DNA from 3 places in the Cytobacillus sp. C11.1 genome. Region 2 is predicted to be linked to each of the others. Evidence: a T-box and tRNA genes for the amino acid it is inferred to sense, from the RefSeq annotation. Region 2 holds a T-box; the other regions hold tRNA genes.
The links. The T-box of region 2 lies ahead of tyrS (tyrosine--tRNA ligase). A T-box ahead of a tRNA ligase gene usually reads a tRNA of that ligase, here a tRNA-Tyr.
Positions count from the first base shown of each region.

Region 1: it encodes a tRNA-Tyr, which carries the amino acid that the T-box ahead of tyrS (tyrosine--tRNA ligase) is inferred to sense. The anticodon was not compared.
Region 3: it encodes a tRNA-Tyr, which carries the amino acid that the T-box ahead of tyrS (tyrosine--tRNA ligase) is inferred to sense. The anticodon was not compared.

Region 1 covers NZ_CM176935.1:400,747-408,308, forward strand. The annotation lists gene AC3ZVC_RS01990 (DUF2935 domain-containing protein) at 1-568, opposite strand, end outside; gene AC3ZVC_RS01995 (hypothetical protein) at 703-1,260, opposite strand; gene AC3ZVC_RS02000 (SCO family protein) at 1,257-1,892, opposite strand; gene AC3ZVC_RS02005 (cbb3-type cytochrome c oxidase subunit I) at 1,953-3,584, opposite strand; gene AC3ZVC_RS02010 (cytochrome c oxidase subunit II) at 3,662-4,126, opposite strand; gene AC3ZVC_RS02015 (hypothetical protein) at 4,139-4,285, opposite strand; tRNA gene AC3ZVC_RS02020 (tRNA-Ile) at 4,891-4,967, opposite strand; tRNA gene AC3ZVC_RS02025 (tRNA-Gly) at 4,973-5,046, opposite strand; tRNA gene AC3ZVC_RS02030 (tRNA-Cys) at 5,215-5,288, opposite strand; tRNA gene AC3ZVC_RS02035 (tRNA-Gln) at 5,296-5,370, opposite strand; tRNA gene AC3ZVC_RS02040 (tRNA-His) at 5,395-5,470, opposite strand; tRNA gene AC3ZVC_RS02045 (tRNA-Trp) at 5,482-5,555, opposite strand; tRNA gene AC3ZVC_RS02050 (tRNA-Tyr) at 5,563-5,646, opposite strand; tRNA gene AC3ZVC_RS02055 (tRNA-Phe) at 5,672-5,747, opposite strand; tRNA gene AC3ZVC_RS02060 (tRNA-Asp) at 5,917-5,993, opposite strand; tRNA gene AC3ZVC_RS02065 (tRNA-Met) at 5,997-6,070, opposite strand; tRNA gene AC3ZVC_RS02070 (tRNA-Ser) at 6,230-6,322, opposite strand; tRNA gene AC3ZVC_RS02075 (tRNA-Met) at 6,348-6,424, opposite strand; tRNA gene AC3ZVC_RS02080 (tRNA-Ala) at 6,442-6,517, opposite strand; tRNA gene AC3ZVC_RS02085 (tRNA-Pro) at 6,541-6,617, opposite strand; tRNA gene AC3ZVC_RS02090 (tRNA-Arg) at 6,624-6,700, opposite strand; tRNA gene AC3ZVC_RS02095 (tRNA-Gly) at 6,708-6,782, opposite strand; tRNA gene AC3ZVC_RS02100 (tRNA-Leu) at 6,790-6,874, opposite strand; tRNA gene AC3ZVC_RS02105 (tRNA-Lys) at 6,890-6,965, opposite strand; tRNA gene AC3ZVC_RS02110 (tRNA-Val) at 7,125-7,200, opposite strand; tRNA gene AC3ZVC_RS02115 (tRNA-Glu) at 7,204-7,278, opposite strand; rRNA gene rrf (5S ribosomal RNA) at 7,319-7,435, opposite strand; rRNA gene AC3ZVC_RS02125 (23S ribosomal RNA) at 7,512-7,562, opposite strand, start outside.
Region 2 covers NZ_CM176935.1:222,665-230,226, reverse strand. The annotation lists gene map (type I methionyl aminopeptidase) at 1-494, shown strand, start outside; gene AC3ZVC_RS01130 (hypothetical protein) at 596-925, shown strand; T-box leader at 1,148-1,355, shown strand; gene tyrS (tyrosine--tRNA ligase) at 1,640-2,896, shown strand; gene AC3ZVC_RS01120 (zinc-binding dehydrogenase) at 3,141-4,136, shown strand; gene AC3ZVC_RS01115 (lactonase family protein) at 4,464-5,504, opposite strand; gene AC3ZVC_RS01110 (hypothetical protein) at 5,633-6,409, shown strand; gene AC3ZVC_RS01105 (hypothetical protein) at 6,431-6,745, shown strand; gene AC3ZVC_RS01100 (hypothetical protein) at 6,711-6,932, shown strand; gene AC3ZVC_RS01095 (STAS domain-containing protein) at 7,038-7,562, shown strand, end outside.
Region 3 covers NZ_CM176935.1:721,005-728,566, reverse strand. The annotation lists rRNA gene AC3ZVC_RS03700 (23S ribosomal RNA) at 1-1,892, shown strand, start outside; rRNA gene rrf (5S ribosomal RNA) at 2,017-2,133, shown strand; tRNA gene AC3ZVC_RS03690 (tRNA-Asn) at 2,153-2,227, shown strand; tRNA gene AC3ZVC_RS03685 (tRNA-Thr) at 2,264-2,336, shown strand; tRNA gene AC3ZVC_RS03680 (tRNA-Glu) at 2,365-2,439, shown strand; tRNA gene AC3ZVC_RS03675 (tRNA-Val) at 2,444-2,519, shown strand; tRNA gene AC3ZVC_RS03670 (tRNA-Thr) at 2,528-2,603, shown strand; tRNA gene AC3ZVC_RS03665 (tRNA-Tyr) at 2,700-2,783, shown strand; tRNA gene AC3ZVC_RS03660 (tRNA-Gln) at 2,850-2,924, shown strand; tRNA gene AC3ZVC_RS03655 (tRNA-Lys) at 3,080-3,152, shown strand; tRNA gene AC3ZVC_RS03650 (tRNA-Gly) at 3,219-3,293, shown strand; tRNA gene AC3ZVC_RS03645 (tRNA-Ala) at 3,299-3,374, shown strand; gene rocF (arginase) at 3,954-4,859, shown strand; gene AC3ZVC_RS03635 (Spo0E family sporulation regulatory protein-aspartic acid phosphatase) at 4,900-5,058, opposite strand; gene sigW (RNA polymerase sigma factor SigW) at 5,235-5,798, shown strand; gene AC3ZVC_RS03625 (zf-HC2 domain-containing protein) at 5,816-6,445, shown strand; gene cdaA (diadenylate cyclase CdaA) at 6,646-7,473, shown strand; gene AC3ZVC_RS03615 (CdaR family protein) at 7,466-7,562, shown strand, end outside.

The DNA.
Region 1 (7,562 bases), 180 kb from region 2:
GCATGGATTCTAGATCAACAGCCTGAAATACCAATTGGTCAAAATCATGGCTAAACTCCCTGGCCTGTTCAACTAACTTTCTTTCCGAAGGATCTAAAAGATGGCCGATAAACTTGGCATGATCAGCCATAATTTTAAGGAAGAAAACATTCTCTTCAATAATAGCTTCTGGTTTTGGTGCGAGTATCCCTGCGTTAAGATCTTTTAAGCGATTGGCAAAATATGCAGCTTCCCTGCTGATATGGTCGATTAATAAAGGATAATTATTAGAACGAATTTCGCAGCGCAATGTCAGACCCAGTACTTTCCTTTTATAGCTCCAGATAGCAGCTGCTGCTTGATAAACTTCGTTATTAAAGGCCTGAACTTGACCTAGTTCTGAGTTGACTGTAAATCTAGCCAGCCTTTCCTCTATTCTTTCAAAAAGAGCAATAAATTGTTGCGCTTCGGCAATTAATTGTTTCTGTTCGTACGTAAACCCCAAACTTAAAAATAAGGCATGCTCTTTCATAATTCTGGACCAAAATTTAATTTCGTCCAGCGATCTTGCCACAATTGGATCCGCCATATTATCCCCCCTGATTTTCACACTCCCTTCCATATATATGAATGGTTTTGAGTATTAATGCTACTTAACTCTCCTAGCAAAAATCATGACAAGCCAATCAAAAAACTGCTGCCAGATTGGCAGCAGGCATCCTTTTATTCATACTTCGAAAAATCCATAAAATAGCTATAAACCAAGTAAACGACCATAGCAAATGCTGTTGAGATAAATCCCCATCCCAATGTAATCTGTTCGATCACCAAATAGTTATTGCACAGCTGCACAGGCGACCAAATATACAGCCATCCCAACCCCAGGAATACCACGGTAAAAAATATGATAAGAGCATGTTTTCCGAAAGAACTAAGCTTTGGCCAGCTGTCCCGCAAAGGCACCCCTGCCAAAAATGGCAGCGAGATGAATTTAAAGGCTTCCACACTTGTCAGCGTCAAGGCTTCATCCATCGTCCTTGGAAGGGACCAATACACCATGATGATGGTAAACAGCAGAATACCCGGAACGCCGTTTTCATTCCATTTTTCAAAAAACTGAGGAAAACGCTGCTGAAAGAACTTCGCCATCAGAAATCCCGCAAACACCAGCATCGGCATTTGCATATGCATATGGGTAATCATGATGGACTCCAGCAAATTGGCTACAGGCGGGAGAATTAAAGCAAGAAGCAGTAAGAAACCATAGACTGATTGCTTCATCTTTTATCCCCTCCGCTCTGTAAAATCTCCGTTACCTGATCCGCAGCTTCATCAATGAGCGTGTAATCCATGACTTCCATTAATCGTCCTTCAGGATTCACCAGATAGAAGGCGGAGTTATGGGCAAAATTTCCGTACTCATCCGGAATAACAATGACACCAAAACGATCTAGTAGTGACTTCAGCTCCTGCTGATCCGGAATCCTCGCCATTCTCCACGTTTCCCCGTCACTGCCAAATGCCTTTCGATACGTATCAAGTGTCTCAGGATCATCCCGCTCCGGATCAAAGCTGATGCTGAGGAATTGGATGTCCTTGCCGATGTATTTCTTTGGAATCCGCTTATACACTTCAGACATATTGACCTCAAGCTCCGGGCAAACCGTTCCGCATGAAGTATACAAAAAGGTAATAAACACATACTTTCCTTCAAACTCGGAAAAAGAATAGGTCCTACCTTTATTATCCTCGAGGATAACATCCGGAAACTGAGGCTTTTCATCCATCAGCTGGTTCACACGGGCAGACTCTGCTGTAAAGGCCTGAAAGCCGTCTGTGCCAATAAAAAACAAGACCACTCCGAATAACAATACAATTAAGCTGGATAAAGCTGTTCTATTCTTTGGAAACATGTTCATCACTTCCTTTTAAAAGAAAGAGACAGCCCAGCCAGCCGAGCTATCTCTTTTTCCTTACCAGGTCTTATATGGAGGTGAACCCGGAGGCGCATTAACGATGAAGTCAACGAGCGGAATGACATACGCCATGCCGACAAGAACAATCATGCACACAATCCATAAGCCCCAGCGCTCTGTCCATCTTGGTGTTGGCGCTGCATCCTCTTCCACTTCCGCTACCGGGAACTCAGTGTTTCCTTTTGGTGCAAAGAACATGAGGTAGAATACTGCATACACCTGGATAAGCACACCGATCATTAGCAAAGTTCCGCCGATCGCCAGGAAGAATAAGTATGGATCCCAGCTTAGAGCCGTTGCATTGTCAAAATAAGTGGAATAAGAAGTTCTTCTTGGTGATCCCAATAATCCGACCCAGTGCATTGCTCCAGACATGATGATCATACCGATGGTCCAAATAATCGTTTGGATAATACCTAACTTGTTAATCTGCGGTGTCAGCACTCTTTTCGACACATAAGGAACAAGCCAGTAGCTGATGCCGAAGAATGTCATCACAACAGACATGCCAAGTGTTAAGTGGAAGTGGCCCACGATCCACATGGTGTTGTGGACAACCTGATTCAATTGGTTTGTGCTTTGGACAATACCGCCCGCTCCGGCAGGGATAAAGGCTGCCATCGCGATAAATGGTGCAAGGAAACGGACATCGCCCCAAGGTAATTTTTTATACCAGCCAACAAGACCTCTTCCGCCTTTCTTTCTGGCTGTACGTTCAAATACCGCAAACATTGCATAAGCAGTCATCAAGGATGGGAAGCCAATTGCCAAACTCATAAATACGTGCATGTATTTCACTGGCTCCGAAATACCAGGGTCAATGATCTGATGGTGGAATCCACCGGTAATATTCATAATAACGAGTGCAATTACCACAATTCTTGTTAAAAGATCATTCCATCTGTGCCCGCCGATGATTTTCGGCACAATAACATACCAGGCAGAAACCGCTGTTAAATACCAGATATTCACGAGTGTATGGCCAAAAGCCCAAAACAGCGTACGCGCAACCATGACATTGATGGTTTCAACCCAGCCGAAAGCCCACGGGATGATTGTAAATACTTCAATTGCAACCGGAAGGCTTCCGAAGAATAAGAGTACAAACACACCTGTTGCAAAGAAAGAGAGAATTGGAATATGCTGTCCAGGATTGCGTTTTCTCCAGCTTGCCACATTGATGAAGGCACCAAATGCGCACATCCAAACCCCTAGGACGATAAATACCAAGCCAATATAGAAAATGGGTGAAGCTGCCATTGGCGGGTAGAAGGTATACATGACAGATGCTTCATTCATTAAAATCGGAATAACAGCTAATACAAATCCGAAAATCTTCATCCAAAAACCGATCCAGGCCATCTTTCTGACCTTCGGAAGCAGGCCGCCCAATGTATGGGATAATCCCGCATAGAAATAGCCAATTGTAAAGAAAGCTGATAAAACTACAACTAAGAGAAGTCCGTGTGCAGTCAATACTTGATAGTAGTTCAGCCAAACTGGCAATTCCAGCATTCCGGCCCGATTCAGACCTTGCAATAGGCCAAGCAATCCGCCCAGCAGGATGGCTAAGAAGGCTACAGATAGGTATGATTTTGTTAATCTCGCATCCTCCAGGCTGATGCCCATGACTTTATTTGCTTTTTCCCTAAAAACTTGTGTATTCCCTGACTTGTTAATAATGGTTTCCACTGTTTCTCCCCCCTTTATTTAACCGTAATCGTTGTGCTCATCATTTGGTGTCCGGCACCGCAGTATTCGTTGCACAAAACTAAATATTCACCTGGCTTGTCGAATTTCTGGGTAATCTTTTGCACATAGCCAGGAACAACCATGGCATTCAAGTTGGTTTCTGCAACCTGGAACCCGTGTACGACATCTTTAGAAGTTAGTGTAAAATGAACGGTTGATCCGGCAGGCACTTCGATTTCGTTTGGTGTAAAACTAAACACCTGCAGCGTCATGACAACTTCATATTCATTCTCGCCAATCTTCTTGATGCCAGGCTGGTCAAACGGTGCTGTTTCATCCACTTTTTGCGGATCAATCCGTTCCCCATAGCTTGGCGGCCCCATTTCTAAAGCAAATGTCTGATAACCCGTAATGAGCATAAATCCGATAATCATCCCAAAACTTAAGAAAAGCCATATCTTCTCAGAGCGATGCATCATTTTTAATCCCCCCTATAATCTGGCCATATACAGGCCATAAACAATTAGATACGTAACAAAGATCCCTAACCCCACAACGGTTACTGAAAAAATGGTCCCCTTCAGCGTGCCATGTTCCTTTGCTGCCTTGCCCCCCTGGATCACTTTTTTCGTTTCCACCTTCCATCATCCCCCTTAAGTTTTTGTTACTTATATCATAATTGAGAACGTTTTTCACAAAAGTGAACTGCATCACACTTATCTCACAACTTTCCCGTTAAAAATAAGGTCCATTATCTAAAAATCCTCAGAGTTATCAACGCTTTACGCCGTTTTCAAACTAATTAAATACATATCTTCAATTTTGCACTGTTCACAAATCGTTCATATTCGTTCCCTTTATCCACGCTTTTCACTTCCACCGGCACGATTCACTTCGATTCGTTCCCTTCACCTTTACTTTTTCACTTCCACCAGCACGATTCACTCCGATTCGTTCCCTTCACCTTCACTTTTTCGTTCCCACCGGCACGATTCACTCCGATTCGTTCCCTTCACCTTCACTTTTTCACTTCCACCGGCACGATTCACTTCGATTCGTTCTTCTTCACTTTTTCACTTCCATTTTTATCTGGGACGGCAAAGCTGAAATTCGATAATAGAAAAGCCTGTCTCTTCCTAAGACAGGCTTTTCTTAACAAATGATCTCCTCTCCATATCTTTCTTTCAATGTAAACAAAAAAACCTAATCCCGTATAGGATTAGGTTGAAAATGGTATGTATAATGGTGGGCCTAAGTGGACTCGAACCACCGACCTCACGCTTATCAGGCGTGCGCTCTAACCAGCTGAGCTATAGGCCCATTTTTGGAGCGGGTGAAGGGAATCGAACCCTCATCATCAGCTTGGAAGGCTGAGGTTTTACCACTAAACTACACCCGCGTTTATAATTAATATTAAAACTACTATATAATTTCCTGCCCTTGCATGCCTCTTTCTCTAAAAGCTTATTCAGGAAGCTGATGCGTCGAGGCAACTCGCTGTTGATTCATGGGAGCGTTGCTCGTGGCTGAGGTTTTACCACTAAACTACACCCGCGTTTACATTGTTTGGAGGCAACACCCGGATTTGAACCGGGGATGGAGGTTTTGCAGACCTCTGCCTTACCACTTGGCTATGCTGCCTTAAAAATGGCTGGGCTAGCAGGATTCGAACCTGCGAGTGACGGAGTCAAAGTCCGGTGCCTTACCGCTTGGCTATAGCCCATTAAAGATTCTTTTAAAAGAAAAATGGGGCGATTGATGGGAATCGAACCCACGAGTGTCGGAGCCACAATCCGATGCGTTAACCACTTCGCCACAACCGCCATCTTCCTACTGGCAGGGGTAGTAGGAATCGAACCCACATCAAAGGTTTTGGAGACCTTCGTTTTACCATTAAACTATACCCCTATATAAATGGTGGAGGGGGGCAGATTCGAACTGCCGAACCCGAAGGAGCGGATTTACAGTCCGCCGCGTTTAGCCACTTCGCTACCCCTCCATCGTCTGAAAAGACTTAGGAAATATGGTGGCTCAGGACGGAATCGAACCGCCGACACAAGGATTTTCAGTCCTTTGCTCTACCGACTGAGCTACTGAGCCGTATTAAATTAATAACCCTAAAGTTAGATAGCTGTGCTTCAAAGCTCTGCGTTCTTTGTTGCAGATTTTAAAAGCATGCCATTCAATGATGCTAAAGCTTCGCAGCTGCATTCTTTTAAAATCCTCTACCGACTGAGCTACTGAGCCATTTATCTATTTAGTTTAAAAATGGCGGTCCGGACGGGACTCGAACCCGCGACCTCCTGCGTGACAGGCAGGCATTCTAACCAACTGAACTACCGGACCAGATTGCGGGGGCAGGATTTGAACCTGCGACCTTCGGGTTATGAGCCCGACGAGCTACCGGACTGCTCCACCCCGCGATAATAGTATTTATGTGATTTTTCTATGCTCACATACAGCATAAGGACTGTCCCGATCTTAGGATGCTTAATCAAGCAGCAGCTCGATCGGTACAACTCGCAGTTTTTTCAGTGAAGTAACGCTCGTTGCTCCACCCCGCGATAATAGTATTAAAATAATGGAGGAGGAAAGGGGATTCGAACCCCTGCGCGGTTTGACCCGCCTGTCGGTTTTCAAGACCGATCCCTTCAGCCGGACTTGGGTATTCCTCCGAAATATTAAGATCAAAGATCATAATGGTAGCGGCGGAGGGGATCGAACCCCCGACCTCACGGGTATGAACCGTACGCTCTAGCCAGCTGAGCTACACCGCCAAAATGATTAAATTTTATGGTGGAGCCTAGCGGGATCGAACCGCTGACCTCCTGCGTGCAAAGCAGGCGCTCTCCCAGCTGAGCTAAGGCCCCATGTTTTATAAATAAAGTGTCGCTGGTCGGGAAGACAGGATTCGAACCTGCGACCCCTTGGTCCCAAACCAAGTGCTCTACCAAGCTGAGCTACTCCCCGTTTTTATGGCGCGCCCGAGAGGAGTCGAACCCCTAACCTTTTGATCCGTAGTCAAACGCTCTATCCAATTGAGCTACGGGCGCAAAATAATGGAGCGGAAGACGGGATTCGAACCCGCGACCCCCACCTTGGCAAGGTGATGTTCTACCACTGAACTACTTCCGCTTAAAAATGGTGCGGGTGAAGGGAGTCGAACCCCCACGCCTTGCGGCGCCAGATCCTAAGTCTGGTGCGTCTGCCAATTCCGCCACACCCGCAATATTAAATTAAAATGGTGAGCCATGAAGGACTCGAACCTTCGACCCTCTGATTAAAAGTCAGATGCTCTACCGACTGAGCTAATGGCTCATACTTTGATATGAATTCCTAAACTACATTTGCATAGTGCTCCAAAGCCCTGCGTTCTTTGTTGCAGATTTTAAAAGTTGCTATTCGAGGATGGTTTGCTTCGATGCTGCAAATTTTAAAATCCTCTACCGACTGAGCTAATGGCTCGTCCAAAAAATATGGTGGAGGATGACGGGATCGAACCGCCGACCCTCTGCTTGTAAGGCAGATGCTCTCCCAGCTGAGCTAATCCTCCAAATGGTGACCCCTACGGGATTCGAACCCGTGTTACCGCCGTGAAAGGGCGGTGTCTTAACCGCTTGACCAAGGGGCCATCTCATAATTTGGCAAAATAAATACCCCGTTTGGGGTTCGCCTAGCAACGTCCTACTCTCACAGGGGGACAGCCCCCAACTACCATCGGCGCTGAGAAGCTTAACTTCCGTGTTCGGTATGGGAACGGGTGTGACCTTCTCGCTATCGTCACTAGACTATATTTTTTTAGAAGGTTTGTTCCTTCAAAACTAGATAATGCATGAAGAAGTGTTGCCGAGTATCACCAATAACTTGGTTAAGTCCTCGATCGATTAGTATCAGTCAGCTCCACATGTCGCCACG
Region 2 (7,562 bases):
TCATTAAAGAAGGCGACCTTGTAAATATCGATGTTTCGGGATCAAAGGATGGCTATTTTGCAGACACAGGCCTATCTTTTGTAGTCGGCGAGGACGAAAAGCTTCAGAAGCTTTGTGACACAGCCAAGGAAGCATTTGAAGAAGGACTGAAAAAAATAAAGCCCGGCGGCAAGCTAAGCCTGATTGGAAAAACCGTTCAAAAAGTCGCAAGAAACAACGGTTACTCTGTCATCATGAACCTGACCGGACACGGAATTGGCCGCTCTCTTCATGAAAAACCCGATCACATCCTAAACTATTTTGACCCATGGGATAAGCAGCTGTTAAGAGAAGGCATGGTTGTCGCATTCGAACCGTTTATCTCAAGCGGTGACGAAGAAGTAAGAGAAATGAGCGATGGCTGGACCTTCGTCACACCGAACAAAAGCCACGTCGCCCAGTGTGAACACACCGTTATCGTCACAAAAGAAGGACCGATTATATTAACAAGATAGAAGTAAGGACAGGGGCATCTGCATAGGCTGAATGTCCCTGTTTTTTGTATATGTTTTATTTCTTGAATGATATAATAAAAAAAACAGGAGGAGGTGAAAAAATGGACCGAGAAATACTTAAAGCTTTGGGGCAGATCAACGAAAAGGTGGACTTGCATGGATTGCTGCTGGAAGAGCAGGGACGAACACTAAAGAACCAAGGCGAAACGCTAAGGGAACATAGTGGGCTTTTGAAGGAGCAAGGCCAAACACTAAAGGAGCAGGGAGAAACATTGAAGGAACATGGGGAAACCATTAAACTTCAGGGTATTACACAAAAAGAACATACCGGCCTGCTTGGTGCTTTAATATCTGGCCAAGAAGCATTAAAAGCTGAAATTAGTGAGCTCAGACTTCAAAATGCAAAGGAATTTGGTGAACTAAAGGATTGAATGGAAACCCAGGAAGTTAGTTTGGAAATTCTCGAAAAAGAAACATGGAACAACAAAAAAGAAATCCCCAGAATACAAAAGTCCATGGGGATGAAATAATTCTCAAGCATTCTTAAGTCTCATTTCAATCCCCATTTTTATCCCGCACATTGTATCCTCTTTTTTGAAAAACTACTTGAACATTACTCCCCAATCCGCTAAAATGATGAAAATAATTTCAAATCTAAAGTAATGACAGGAATCAGTAGCTGCTTATCTCCCTGTTTTAGAGAGCTGATGTGTGGTGCAAATCAGCACAAAGATAAGCGTGAATTACCTTCTGGAACTTTCCTTGTGAACGGCAGTAGCAAGGAACGGCACGGACCGTTATTCCGCTGAGTGGAAGAGCAATCTTCAAAAAGGGTGGTACCGCGTTAACCACGTCCCTTTCATTAGGGGCGTGGTTTTTTGTATGGCTGTTTGCGCAAAGTTTGTTGCTTACAAACTAGTTTTAATTACTGAGTTGATTGGAGTGGAAGGCACTTGACTCCTGCGGGAAGAGAGGGAGCGGGAGACCCCGCAGGCGTGAAACGCCGAGGAGGCTCCCGTTCCTCCCCGCGGGTTCGCTGCGTGACTGGAGCGGAAATCAACGGGCAAGCCTTATAGTCCAAAAACAACAATCTATACGAAAAGAGCCTTTTGTATTAAAGCCATAAAAAAGAAAGGATGAGGGGCATGGAGAATTTTATTGAAAAACTGACGGCTGAACAGAACCAGGAAGTGGAGAGGCAGCTGGAGGTTTATCGCAATGGCGTCCAGGAAATCCTTCCCGTAGAGGAATTGAGAAATAAAATAGCGAAATCCATTTTTCAAAACAAGCCATTAAAAATTAAACTGGGGCTCGATCCTTCTGCCCCTGATGTCCATATTGGCCATACGGTTGTATTAAACAAATTGAAGCAGTTCCAGGAAAACGGCCACATCATCCAGCTGATCATTGGCGATTTCACAGGAAAAATTGGCGACCCGACAGGCAAGTCTGCAGCTCGCAAACAGCTTACTTCTGAAGAGGTTAAGCATAATGCCAAAACATACTTCGAGCAGTTCAGCAAGGTGCTCGACATGGAAAAAGTGGATCTGCACTACAATTCAGAGTGGCTCGCAGATCTGAACCTGGAAGATGTCATCCGCCTGTCGGCGAGCATTACAGTTGCCCGTTTGCTTGAGCGCAACGACTTCTCAGAGCGCCTGGCTGCCGGAAAGCCGATTTCGCTCCATGAATTCTTCTACCCATTAATGCAGGGATACGATTCGGTTGTTCTTGAAAGCGATGTTGAGCTTGGCGGCAATGACCAGCATTTCAATGTCTTAATGGGCCGCCATCTTCAAGAGCATTTTGAAAAAGAAAAACAAGTGGTCATCCTTATGCCCCTGCTTGAAGGCCTGGACGGAAAAGAGAAAATGTCCAAATCGAAAAACAATTACATTGGTGTGGATGAAGACCCCAATAATATGTACGGCAAAACGATGTCCATTCCGGATGAGCTCATCGATAAGTACTTTAATCTTGTGACGGATTTGCCGGTTGCTGATAAAGAACTAATTGCCGAGCAGCTGGAAGAAGGCATTCTTCATCCGCGCGACGCCAAAATGCAGCTGGGAAAAACCATCGTCCGCATGTACCACGGCACCGAAGAAGCGGAAAAAGCCGAACAGCATTTCAAAACGATTTTTCAAAAAGGCGCCATGCCGGAAAATATTCCAGAGGTTAAATGGAAGGGTGCCAATGAAATGCCCCTTACCGATTTGATTGCCGAACTCGGTCTGCTGCCTTCCAAGACTGAAGCAAGAAAAATGATTGCAAATGGCGGCATCCGCTTAAACGGTGAAAAAGTGAGCGACGTCAAGCTAACAGTGAAAATTACAGACGGGTTGGTCCTTCAGGCTGGTAAAAGAAAATTTGTAAAATTAATGCTAAGCCAGCAAACGTGATCATACCGGGAAGTGACGCATAAATTTGAAAAGTGACGCAAAAAGCAGTGAAAGTGATTCATAAGAAAAGAAAAGTGAAGCATAAAAATCCGAAATTAACTCATAAAACAAAAAAGTGACGCATAAAAGGCAAAAATCAGATGCCTGCACTGCAAGCATCCAAGTCATATCGCTTTTTCTACTAGCCCTTTTCAAGATATGATAGAAATAGACGAAATTTTTAAAGAAAAGCAGGTGTATTTAGATGAAAGCCATCATTCATGAAGGAAACACAGGCCGCGGCGGCTTAACCTATGGGGAAATGACAAAGCCGGAGCCGGCTGCAGGGGAAGTTAGAGTTAAATTAAAAACAGCCGGATTAAATCATCGTGATTTATTCGTCCTGAACCGCCACAAGCCGGAAGAGCCGGCACTTGTCATCGGTTCAGACGGAGCAGGCATCATTGATGCAGTTGGTGAAGGTGTCACAAATGTAAAAACTGGCGATGAAGTGATCATCAACCCGGGGCTTGGCTGGAAAGAAAACAGCGATGCTCCGCCAGCCGGATTTGAAATCGTCGGCTTGCCATTCCACGGAACGTTTGCCGAATATATCGTGATTCCAGCTGAAAACGCAGCACCCAAGCCAGCCTATCTAACCTGGGAAGAAGCGGGTGTCCTTTCTCTTGCAGCGCTGACAGCCTACCGGGCTCTTTTCACGAGAGGAAAGGTCAAAGCCGGCATGAAGGTATTTATTCCGGGAATCGGCGGCGGCGTTGCCACTTTCCTCATGCAATTTGCGAAAGCAGCAGGAGCAACCGTATACGTGGCATCCCGTTCGGAGGAAAAACGCGAGAAGGCGCTCCAATTGGGCGCAGACAAAGCTCTTAACAGTAACGAAGACTGGAATGAAGCACTTGGCGGGGAAAAGGTCGATCTTGTCATTGAATCTGTCGGCCCTGCCACCTTCAATAAATCACTCGGCATTCTCCGGAACGGCGGAACCATCGTTACATTTGGCTCATCTTCAGGCGACCAGCTTGAACTCAATCTCCGCAGCCTGTTTTATGCGCAGCAAAATCTGCTTGGCTCCACAATGGGAAGCGCCGAGGAATACCACGAGATGCTTCAATTTATTGAAAAGCATGAAATCAGGCCAGTCCTCGATCAATTTCTGCCGCTTGAGAAATTTGAGCAGGCTTTTGATAAAATCGAAAATGCCGAACAATGGGGCAAAATCGCCTTTAAAGTCAGCGAATGAAGTGAAACTTTCATTGTCCAATATTGAAAGGACCTAATCGGTGTGAATAGTGCCGTTCAAGTGGTGAACCCAATATTGAAAGGACCTAATCAGAGTAATAGTGCCACTCATATGGTGTGTCTAATCCCGTTAATCTGCAATGAAAAAAGGGTGAGAGGCTGCAAACAAGCAGCTTCTCACCCTTTTTACTATCCAGTTAAGAACGGGTGCCCTTGACCCGCATCTTTCCCAAAGCTTGGCTATGCAATAGAGCTGAAGAACCCTTCCTTCGCCTGTGGTCCTTAGCCCACCTCAAATCCGCCGATGGCGAGGGAGGCCTCCGCTTTCCTACGCATGTAAAAATTTCACACAAACCGGATCCGGCACAGCCACGTCTGATTGCAGCAGTGTCAGCTTCCCTGTCTCCTCATCTCTCTTATATAAAACAATATTACTGGAATTCTGGTTAGAGGCCACCACAAATTTTTCAGAAGGATCCAGTACAAAGTCGCGCGGCCAGTTTCCTTCCGTTGAGGTATGCTCCACAAATGTAAGCTCTCCATTATCCTGATTTACAGAGAAAACGGCAATGCTGTCATGCCCGCGATTTCCGGCATAAACAAATCGTCCATCGGAAGAAATGTGGATGGCGCTGCCCTGATTATTTTCCTTAAACCCTTCCGGAAGCGTTGAAATCGCTTGCAGCTGTGAAAAGCTGCCATCCTCGTGGTATTGAAGCAGCAGAACCTCTGAACTAAACTCAGTCATGACATAAACATACTTTCCATTCGGATGGAAAACAAGGTGTCTTGGGCCGCTGCCTGGTTTTACAGATAATGAGCTTTGCTCTTTTAAAACACCATCATTAACTTCATAAGTAATTACCTGGTCAATGCCCAGATCCACTGCGATCACATATCTTTCATCAGGAGTTAGCCCGGCATAGTGAGTGTGCGGCTTTTCCTGCCTGCTGTCCGGGCCTGATCCGCTGTGCTCCATCACAGAAACCGCAGGCCCAAGTGAGCCATCTTCCTCGGTTAAGTAAGATTCTACGGTTCCTTTATGGTAGTTCGCACTAAACACATTGCGTCCTTCAGAATCAACGCTCACATGGCATGGAGGAGATCCGGCTGATACCTGGCTGTTGATTTTTTCCAATGAACTGCTGCTGTCCAAACGATAGGCAGCCACCCCGCCAGCTTCGCCTTCTTTTGCCACTGAGTATAGATATTTATTATCTTTGCTAATCGTTAAATAGGTTGGATTATCCAATCTTGCCGCCACTTTTGGGTCTGAAATTTTGCCTGCTTCCAAATCCAGAACGAAAGAGTAGATGCCTTCGCTTTCTCCCTTTGTATATGTACCAATAAATCCAATGTACTTGGCCATAAGAAGCCTCCTCTAATGTTTGTTTCTGAAAAATACTCTATCATAATTTCCACAGCAATCAAAAGGAAGAGGAATTTTTCGACGGAAAAAGAATATACAAAGGAGAGAAATATGAGAGGAAGATTGTAATGCACGCTCCCGATTCCATAATGTCAGTCTGGAGAAAGTTTGACAGATTTCCGATGGAGACCTTATCGAAAGCATGGTATTACGATAAAGGTAGGCTGAAGAAACAGCGGGATGTCTCCCTTATGGAGGAACATCGTGCACAGTTCGGAATCACGGGAAACTGCTTTGATCTGGCCATCTGGCTTCTTCATGAATTTAAGCAGGCTGGAATCCATGCCTATCCGGTTGGCCACCAGTTACATACACCTTCTTCCCATGCGGCAGCAGTGGCTGTCGATGAAGATGGCCGCCGCTATTTATGTGATCTCGGTGACCAATGGCTGCAGCCAATCTTAATCGATCAAGCGGCAGAGAATTTTACTTCGGAAAAGTTAAGCGGATTCTTCCCGGCAGCAGAAGTCCAATTGTCTACAATAGAGAATGGGCTTGAGATTTCCTACCATCGCCCAAACGGTAAAGTATCGAGGCAGGCATATGACACATCACCAATTGCTATGAACACGTTTCTGGAAGCAGCCGAATACTCGCAAAATAGGATAAAACCTAAGCCGCTGCTGGAGCAAAGGGTTTCTTTTAAAAACGAAACGGCCCACTGGGAATTTTATAATTGGCATAGCTTTCTGAGTACTACAGAAGGATTATATAAGGAGGAGCCAGCCAGTTCCATTGAAGAATGGGCATCCAGAATCCATGAGAGGACTGGCTATAGCCAGAAATTTTTACTAGAATCCCTGAGTATTTATCGGAAACTTGGAATGATGCAGGATAACCCATAAAACATACACAAAGGAGCCATTATGTTTGTTAAACTCTATGAATACCACATCCGGCCTGAAAATGAACAGGAACTGCTGGATATACAGAAGAAAGCCGTAGAAATCTACCGAAAGTACATTGATGTTCAGATATCTGTCTTAAAAAGCAAAGAAGACCAATCAAAGTGGACAGAAATCAGCTATTTCAAGTCTGAAAAGGAGTATCATAATATGCTGCCGCTGATCAATCAGGACAATGAAATTCAGGAGCTGTTCAAAAAGTTCCAATCCCTGCTCGCCAGCAGCATAAAGGAAGAAGATTATGAACAAAAAAATCAAAATCAGGCGGGCCAGTAAAAATGATTGGGTTAATCTTTGGCCTTTGATCTGCGAAATGGGGAAGGCCGATCAGCGAGAACAGGCTAGGCTGCGCTTCAACCGGGTCATGGAAAGTATCAATCATTATTTGCCAGTGGCAGTAACTAACGGAAAGCAAGTGCCTGTGGAAAGAAAAGGTCCATCGTTTATACAAAAAAATTTGTGAATACAACCCAAGTAAAATGATCCTATTTATTTCCCCAATCTGCCAATTTTAAGAGGTAGTAGGTTATAATCGAAGCATGACATAAGAGAGGAGATATACATACAGATGGAGCCTATACAAAAAGTTTCAGCGTATCTTACTCAAAATGCGGAGGGATTATCGGAAGAAATCGTTGCAGAAATTGTGGACAGATTCGGTTTTGAGATTCCAAAACAAGAATTTGACGCTGCTGTTTCGATGTATATTGAGTTTATAAAATTTCTGGGAAAGATGATTGCGAATGACGGCGATCAAGTTCCTGACGGCCTGGTTGAATGGAGCAAAGGAAACGGGGAACGGGCGGCATCAATGGGCGGAAAGATTTCAGATATCGTCACCCGCTATCCGGACACACGCATCGTATTTACTGATAGACTTAAAACAATCGGTAAAGATCATGGGCTAACGGCTGATGAGACCATTACCATTGTAAAAAAAGTAAACCATATGCTTGATATAAGCATCAATGAAACCGTATTTGCCTTCGAACGCCATACACAAAAACGATTAAAAGAAACGCAATTACAGGTAAATGAACTTTCCGCAACCATCGTGCCGATCCAGGATAGTATCGCGATATTGCCATTGATC
Region 3 (7,562 bases), 500 kb from region 2:
GCTAAGGTCCCAAAGTATACGTTAAGTGGAAAAGGATGTGGAGTTGCTTAGACAACCAGGATGTTGGCTTAGAAGCAGCCACCATTTAAAGAGTGCGTAATAGCTCACTGGTCGAGTGACTCCGCGCCGAAAATGTACCGGGGCTAAACGTATCACCGAAGCTGTGGATGGACATCTGCGATGTCCGTGGTAGGAGAGCGTTCTAAGGGCGTTGAAGCTAGACCGCAAGGACTGGTGGAGCGCTTAGAAGTGAGAATGCCGGTATGAGTAGCGAAAGATGGGTGAGAATCCCATCCACCGAATGCCTAAGGTTTCCTGAGGAAGGCTCGTCCGCTCAGGGTTAGTCGGGACCTAAGCCGAGGCTGAAAAGCGTAGGCGATGGACAACAGGTTGATATTCCTGTACCACCTCTTTACCGTTTGAGCAATGGGGGGACGCAGGAGGATAGGGTAAGCGCGCTGTTGGATATGCGCGTCCAAGCAGTTAGGCCGGTAACGAGGCAAATCCCGTTACCATACAGGCTGAGCTGTGACGGCGAGGGAAATTTAGTACCGAAGTTCCTGATTCCACACTGCCAAGAAAAGCCTCTAGCGAGGGAAAAGGTGCCCGTACCGCAAACCGACACAGGTAGGCGAGGAGAGAATCCTAAGGTGAGCGAGAGAACTCTCGTTAAGGAACTCGGCAAAATGACCCCGTAACTTCGGGAGAAGGGGTGCTCATTAGGGTGAATAGCCCTGATGAGCCGCAGTGAATAGGCCCAGGCGACTGTTTAGCAAAAACACAGGTCTCTGCGAAGCCGCAAGGCGAAGTATAGGGGCTGACGCCTGCCCGGTGCTGGAAGGTTAAGAGGAGAGGTTAGCGCAAGCGAAGCTTTGAATCGAAGCCCCAGTAAACGGCGGCCGTAACTATAACGGTCCTAAGGTAGCGAAATTCCTTGTCGGGTAAGTTCCGACCCGCACGAAAGGCGTAACGATCTGGGCACTGTCTCAACGAGAGACTCGGTGAAATTATAGTACCTGTGAAGATGCAGGTTACCCGCGACAGGACGGAAAGACCCCGTGGAGCTTTACTGTAGCCTGATATTGAATTTTGGTACAGCTTGTACAGGATAGGTAGGAGCCGTAGAAACCGGAGCGCCAGCTTCGGTGGAGGCGTCGGTGGGATACTACCCTGGCTGTATTGAAATTCTAACCCGCGCCCCTTATCGGGGCGGGAGACAGTGTCAGGTGGGCAGTTTGACTGGGGCGGTCGCCTCCTAAAAAGTAACGGAGGCGCCCAAAGGTTCCCTCAGAATGGTTGGAAATCATTCGCAGAGTGTAAAGGCACAAGGGAGCTTGACTGCGAGACCTACAAGTCGAGCAGGGACGAAAGTCGGGCTTAGTGATCCGGTGGTTCCGCATGGAAGGGCCATCGCTCAACGGATAAAAGCTACCCCGGGGATAACAGGCTTATCTCCCCCAAGAGTCCACATCGACGGGGAGGTTTGGCACCTCGATGTCGGCTCATCGCATCCTGGGGCTGTAGTCGGTCCCAAGGGTTGGGCTGTTCGCCCATTAAAGCGGTACGCGAGCTGGGTTCAGAACGTCGTGAGACAGTTCGGTCCCTATCCGTCGTGGGCGCAGGAAATTTGAGAGGAGCTGTCCTTAGTACGAGAGGACCGGGATGGACGCACCGCTGGTGTACCAGTTGTCTTGCCAAAGGCATCGCTGGGTAGCTATGTGCGGAAGGGATAAGTGCTGAAAGCATCTAAGCATGAAGCCCCCCTCGAGATGAGATTTCCCATAGCGTCAAGCTAGTAAGATCCCTGAAAGATGATCAGGTTGATAGGTCAGAGGTGGAAGCGTGGCGACATGTGGAGCTGACTGATACTAATCGATCGAGGACTTAACCAAGTTATTGGTGAAACTCGGCAATTCTTCTTCATTCATTATCTAGTTTTGAGGGAACGAAAATTTAAAATTTCCTCTTGAAAAATCATAAAAAGACGGTATAATAATACTTGTCTTTGAAAAATAGTCTGGTGGCGATAGCGAGAAGGTCACACCCGTTCCCATACCGAACACGGAAGTTAAGCTTCTCAGCGCCGATGGTAGTTGGGGGCTGTCCCCCTGTGAGAGTAGGACGCTGCCGGGCTGTTTCATTATACCACTATTCCGCAGTAGCTCAGTGGTAGAGCATTCGGCTGTTAACCGAACGGTCGCAGGTTCGAATCCTGCCTGCGGAGCCATTTTCATAAAGACCTTATTGGGACTTATGAGCTGTTGCTTCCATAGCTCAGCAGGTAGAGCACTTCCATGGTAAGGAAGAGGTCACCGGTTCGAGCCCGGTTGGAAGCTCTTTTAGAAAAAACAACTAGATTTATCAGGCCCCTTGGTCAAGCGGTTAAGACACCGCCCTTTCACGGCGGTAACACGGGTTCGAATCCCGTAGGGGTCACCATTTTGGAGGATTAGCTCAGCTGGGAGAGCATCTGCCTTACAAGCAGAGGGTCGGCGGTTCGATCCCGTCATCCTCCACCATTTAACTTGCCGGTGTAGCTCAATTGGTAGAGCAACTGACTTGTAATCAGTAGGTTGGGGGTTCAAGTCCTCTCGCCGGCACCATGCTTCTAACTTCCTTGATTAACTTCAGCGGAAGCATGCGAAAAATCCCGAAGGGATTTTGAGCAGTTATAAGGATCGAAGCACCTTTTACCATTCGGAGGGGTAGCGAAGTGGCTAAACGCGGCGGACTGTAAATCCGCTCCTTCGGGTTCGGCAGTTCGAATCTGCCCCCCTCCACCATTTATTTTTAATAAAAACAGCAAAAACTGGACAAGCTATGAATGTCCTTTTTATTTTGTTAATTATTGGGCTATAGCCAAGCGGTAAGGCACCGGACTTTGACTCCGTCACTCGCAGGTTCGAATCCTGCTAGCCCAGCCATTTTTATGAGCCATTAGCTCAGTCGGTAGAGGATTGAGAAAGTTTGCAACATCGAAGCAAAACTTCAGCGAATAGCAGGCTGTAGCAATCTGCGACAAAAACCGAAGGGTTTTGGAGCACCTCTGCAATCTCAGTTTAGGCAACAATTTATTTCCGAGCCATTAGCTCAGTCGGTAGAGCATCTGACTTTTAATCAGAGGGTCGAAGGTTCGAGTCCTTCATGGCTCATCTTTAGCAATAACATAGACCTTGGGAATCGATTCCTGAAGGTCATATTTTTGAATAAAATTGTTTGCGGAAGTAGTTCAGTGGTAGAACATCACCTTGCCAAGGTGGGGGTCGCGGGTTCGAATCCCGTCTTCCGCTCCAAGAATGGGGCCTTAGCTCAGCTGGGAGAGCGCCTGCTTTGCACGCAGGAGGTCAGCGGTTCGATCCCGCTAGGCTCCACCATCATACATATAGTAAATCCTTAAGCCTACTTGGCTTAAGGATTTTTTGTTTTTATAACTTTGATATATAACTACTCGATAGGCTTACTAGATCAAGCAGCTAGAACTCATTAGCAGCGGGAAGTGGCGCAAAAAATCCAAAAGTGGCACGTAAATCAGTCAAAGTGGTTCATATGTTTAAAAAGTGACGCATAAACAGCTGAAAGTGATACATAAATTAGAAAAGTGATTCATAAGTGAAAATTTAAGAAAGAATTGCTGGATTTTAAAAGGGGATTATCCATTGTTCTGAAAGAATCTAGCCTGCTGTCATAGTTTATTCTCGATTTTCAGTGTATTATTTGTAATTTTCAGCAGTTCGTTCGTTAAATTTCATGGTTTATTAGCTTGTTTCTCTGATTTGTTCGCAATGTTCACTATTGAACTGTACAAACGGAGTGAGGAGCAATATAAAATGCTCTCCCAAATACTTTTTCTCTTTCCTTGTTAACCGCATATATATACACGATTTTGTCGAGTTGAGTCATGTGTTTGAAAGCGGTTAAAATAATAGTATGAAGGGAAAGGGAGGACACAGATTATGAAAAGACAGAAATTATCGATAATTGGAATGCCTATGGATTTGGGTCAGATGCGACGCGGTGTGGATATGGGGCCAAGTGCGATTCGATACGCTGGCGTGAATGAGCGATTAAAGAGTTTATTTGAAGAAATCCATGACCAGGGTGATATTGCAATTGGAAGACCGGAAGTACAGGTAGATCCGGAATCCAATCTTAGAAACTTGGATTTAATAGCAGAAAAGACAGAAAAGTTGTCCGAAGAAGTAGATAAGGCTATAGAGGCGGGATCATTTCCATTGGTGCTTGGCGGTGACCACAGCATTGCCATTGGAACATTAGCTGGTGTATCCAAGCATTACAAGAATCTAGGGGTTATCTGGTATGATGCCCATGGTGATTTAAATACAGCGGAAACCTCGCCATCCGGAAATATTCATGGGATGCCTCTTGCAGTCAGCCTTGGAATCGGTCATACGCTATTAACGAATGTCGGCGGATATGGCCCAAAGGTAAAGCCGGAGAACATTGTTATTATCGGTGCGAGATCTTTGGATGAAGGTGAAAGAGAACTTATTAAAGAAAAGGGCATAAAAGTTTACACAATGCATGAAATTGATCGTCTCGGTATGACAAAGGTCATGGAAGAGTCTATTACATATTTAAAAGATCGCAATACGGATGGCGTCCACCTGTCACTGGATCTTGATGGGCTGGATCCGCATGATGCACCAGGGGTTGGAACACCGGTAATTGGCGGAATCAGCTACCGTGAGAGCCACTTGGCAATGGAAATGCTCGCGGAGGCTCAAATTATTACATCGGCAGAATTTGTGGAAGTAAATCCAATTCTGGATGATAAAAATAAAACGGCTACTGTAGCAGTAGCACTTATGGGTTCATTGTTTGGAGAGAAGCTTCTTTAAGAGCAGCAAAAAAGATGAGCAGAACCGCTATGAGTTCTGCTCATTTTTTTGATGTAAGTATATAGTATTTATTTAGAAGTCGATCGAGCTTAATGCTAGTTTCTACTACCCGATGGTTAGTAAATGAAGTAACTGCTGCTAACTGTACCATTTCCGACCGGCAATCCTCAATATCTCTTAATAAGTCATCTACAAACACCGTAACCAACCCTTTTCCATAATTTTAGTACTTTTATACCCCTGATAAAATTTTTTTAAACCAGAAGAAGTAAATATTTGTTAATATAGAAAATGAATGTTTTTTATAAAAAAATGAAACCTTTTCCGCTATCGATTCGTAATATCGATTAGCCGCAGTGGAGCGGAGGTAAAAAAATGGAGACAGTCGTAAAGAAAAGGATCAAGCAAGTATTAAAAGGCGACCAGGATGCTTATGCTGAAGTAGTTGAAATATATAAAGATAAGGTGTTTCAAATTTGTTTCAGAATGCTGGGTAACAGGCATGAAGCCGAAGATATTGCGCAGGAAGCATTTTTAAGGGCATATGTGAATATCAGCAGCTTTAATATTGAATTGAAGTTTTCTACGTGGCTATATCGGATTGCCACTAATCTCTGTATAGACAGGATAAGGAAAAAGAAGCCGGATTATTACCTGGATGCAGAAGTTGCGGGCACGGATGGGCTTAATATGTATTCTCAAATTGCCTCGGATGCCAGGCTGCCTGAAGACGATGTGGAAAGCTTGGAGCTGCAGGAGACGATTCAAAGGGAGATATCCAAGCTGCCTGAAAAGTACCGATCAGTTATTGTACTGAAGTATATTGAAGAGTTATCGTTAAATGAGATCAGTGAAACGCTGGATCTTCCTTTGGGGACGGTTAAAACCCGGATTCACCGGGGCCGGGAAGCGCTTAGAAATCAATTACGATATGTTTAGTAAAGAGGGTGAGAACTTTGAAATGTCCAGCAGAAATTATTCTTTATATGCATGAGTATTTAGATGAAGAGATCTCAGCCGAACATGAAAAGGAATTAAGGGTACATCTTCAAACCTGTGAAGAGTGCCAAAATCATTTTCACGAGTTGAAAAAAACGATAGCTTTAGTACAAAGCACTTCACATATACAGGCACCAGAAAATTTTACAGCTAAAGTGATGGCGAAACTGCCAAAGGAAAAACGCAAGGTCGGTGTACAGCGCTGGTTCAGGCAGCATCCGCTTTTAACCGCAGCTTCCCTATTTCTTGTATTAATGATGGGCAGCCTTGTCTCTTCTTGGGATCAGGACCACCAGTTATCAGTTTCCAAACAGCCAAATCTGGTTGTGCAAAATGATAAGGTTATTGTTCCAGAAGGGGAAATTGTTAAAGGTGATGTTGTTGTAAAAAATGGAACTTTGGAAATTCAAGGTCAAGTAGAAGGAAATGTTACTGTCATTAATGGGGAGCAGTATATGGCTTCTGCAGGAAAAGTAACGGGAGAAATAGAAGAAGTTAACGCCATTTTTGAATGGATTTGGTACCACATTAAAAAGGCATCAAAGGATATTGTTAGTGTCTTTGACAATGATGAATCAGAGAAATAAAAATAGCTAATAAAAGAATCCCTGCTCTAGAGCAGGGATTCTTAATATCAGCGCAATAAATTTTCCAGCTGTTTGCGTGGCCGCAAAATTGGAATTAGGTTTAAATATGATATAATATGAAAGTTACATATATAAAGGAACATACCATAGCTTGAACGTAAAGCTTATAGCTTTTGAAATATATATTTGGAGGAAGGACAATGTCGTTTGCAGATTTCTCTATTTTGAAATTGTTGGCTAATACAATAGACATTCTCCTTGTTTGGTACGTCATCTATAAACTCATAATGATTGTCAAAGGAACGAAGGCTGTCCAATTGCTAAAAGGTATATTTGTCATTATCCTTGTTAAAGTGGCAAGCGACAAGTTCCACCTGCAAACGTTAGGATGGATGATGGAACAAGTGCTTCTTTGGGGATTTCTTGCCGTTATTATTATTTTCCAGCCGGAGTTGAGGAGAGCGCTGGAACAATTGGGAAGAGGGCGATTCTTCTCGAGGAGCGGAAATCAGGAGGAGGAAGACCAGGAGAAACTGGTGGAATCTATTGCCAAGGCGGTAGATTACATGGCTAAACGCCGAATTGGCGCACTTATTTCGGTTGAACGGGAAACTGGGATGGGGGATTATATTGAAACGGGCATACAGCTTGATTCGAAAATCTCATCGGAGCTTCTCATTAATATATTTATTCCGAACACCCCGCTGCATGATGGAGCTGTCATCATTCAAAAAAATTGTGTTGCTGCTGCAGCCTGTTACTTGCCGCTGTCGGAGAGCCCCTTTATCTCAAAAGAGCTTGGCACCAGACATAGGGCGGCTTTAGGTATAAGTGAAGTAACCGACAGCATTACAATTGTTGTTTCTGAGGAAACGGGAAGTGTATCTTTAACAAAGAATGGTGAGCTGCACCGTGATTTAAAATCGGATGCTTTTAAAGACATGCTTTCGAATGAATTGCTGGCTCAATATAAAATAAAGCAGACTTCTTCAGGTCGTTGGAACTGGAGGGGGAAAAAGAATGGATAAGTTCATTGATAAACTTGTCGATACCCGCTGGTTTATGAAAGTAGTTGCCTTGATATTGGCCCTCTTTCTATTTGATTCTGTATACGATG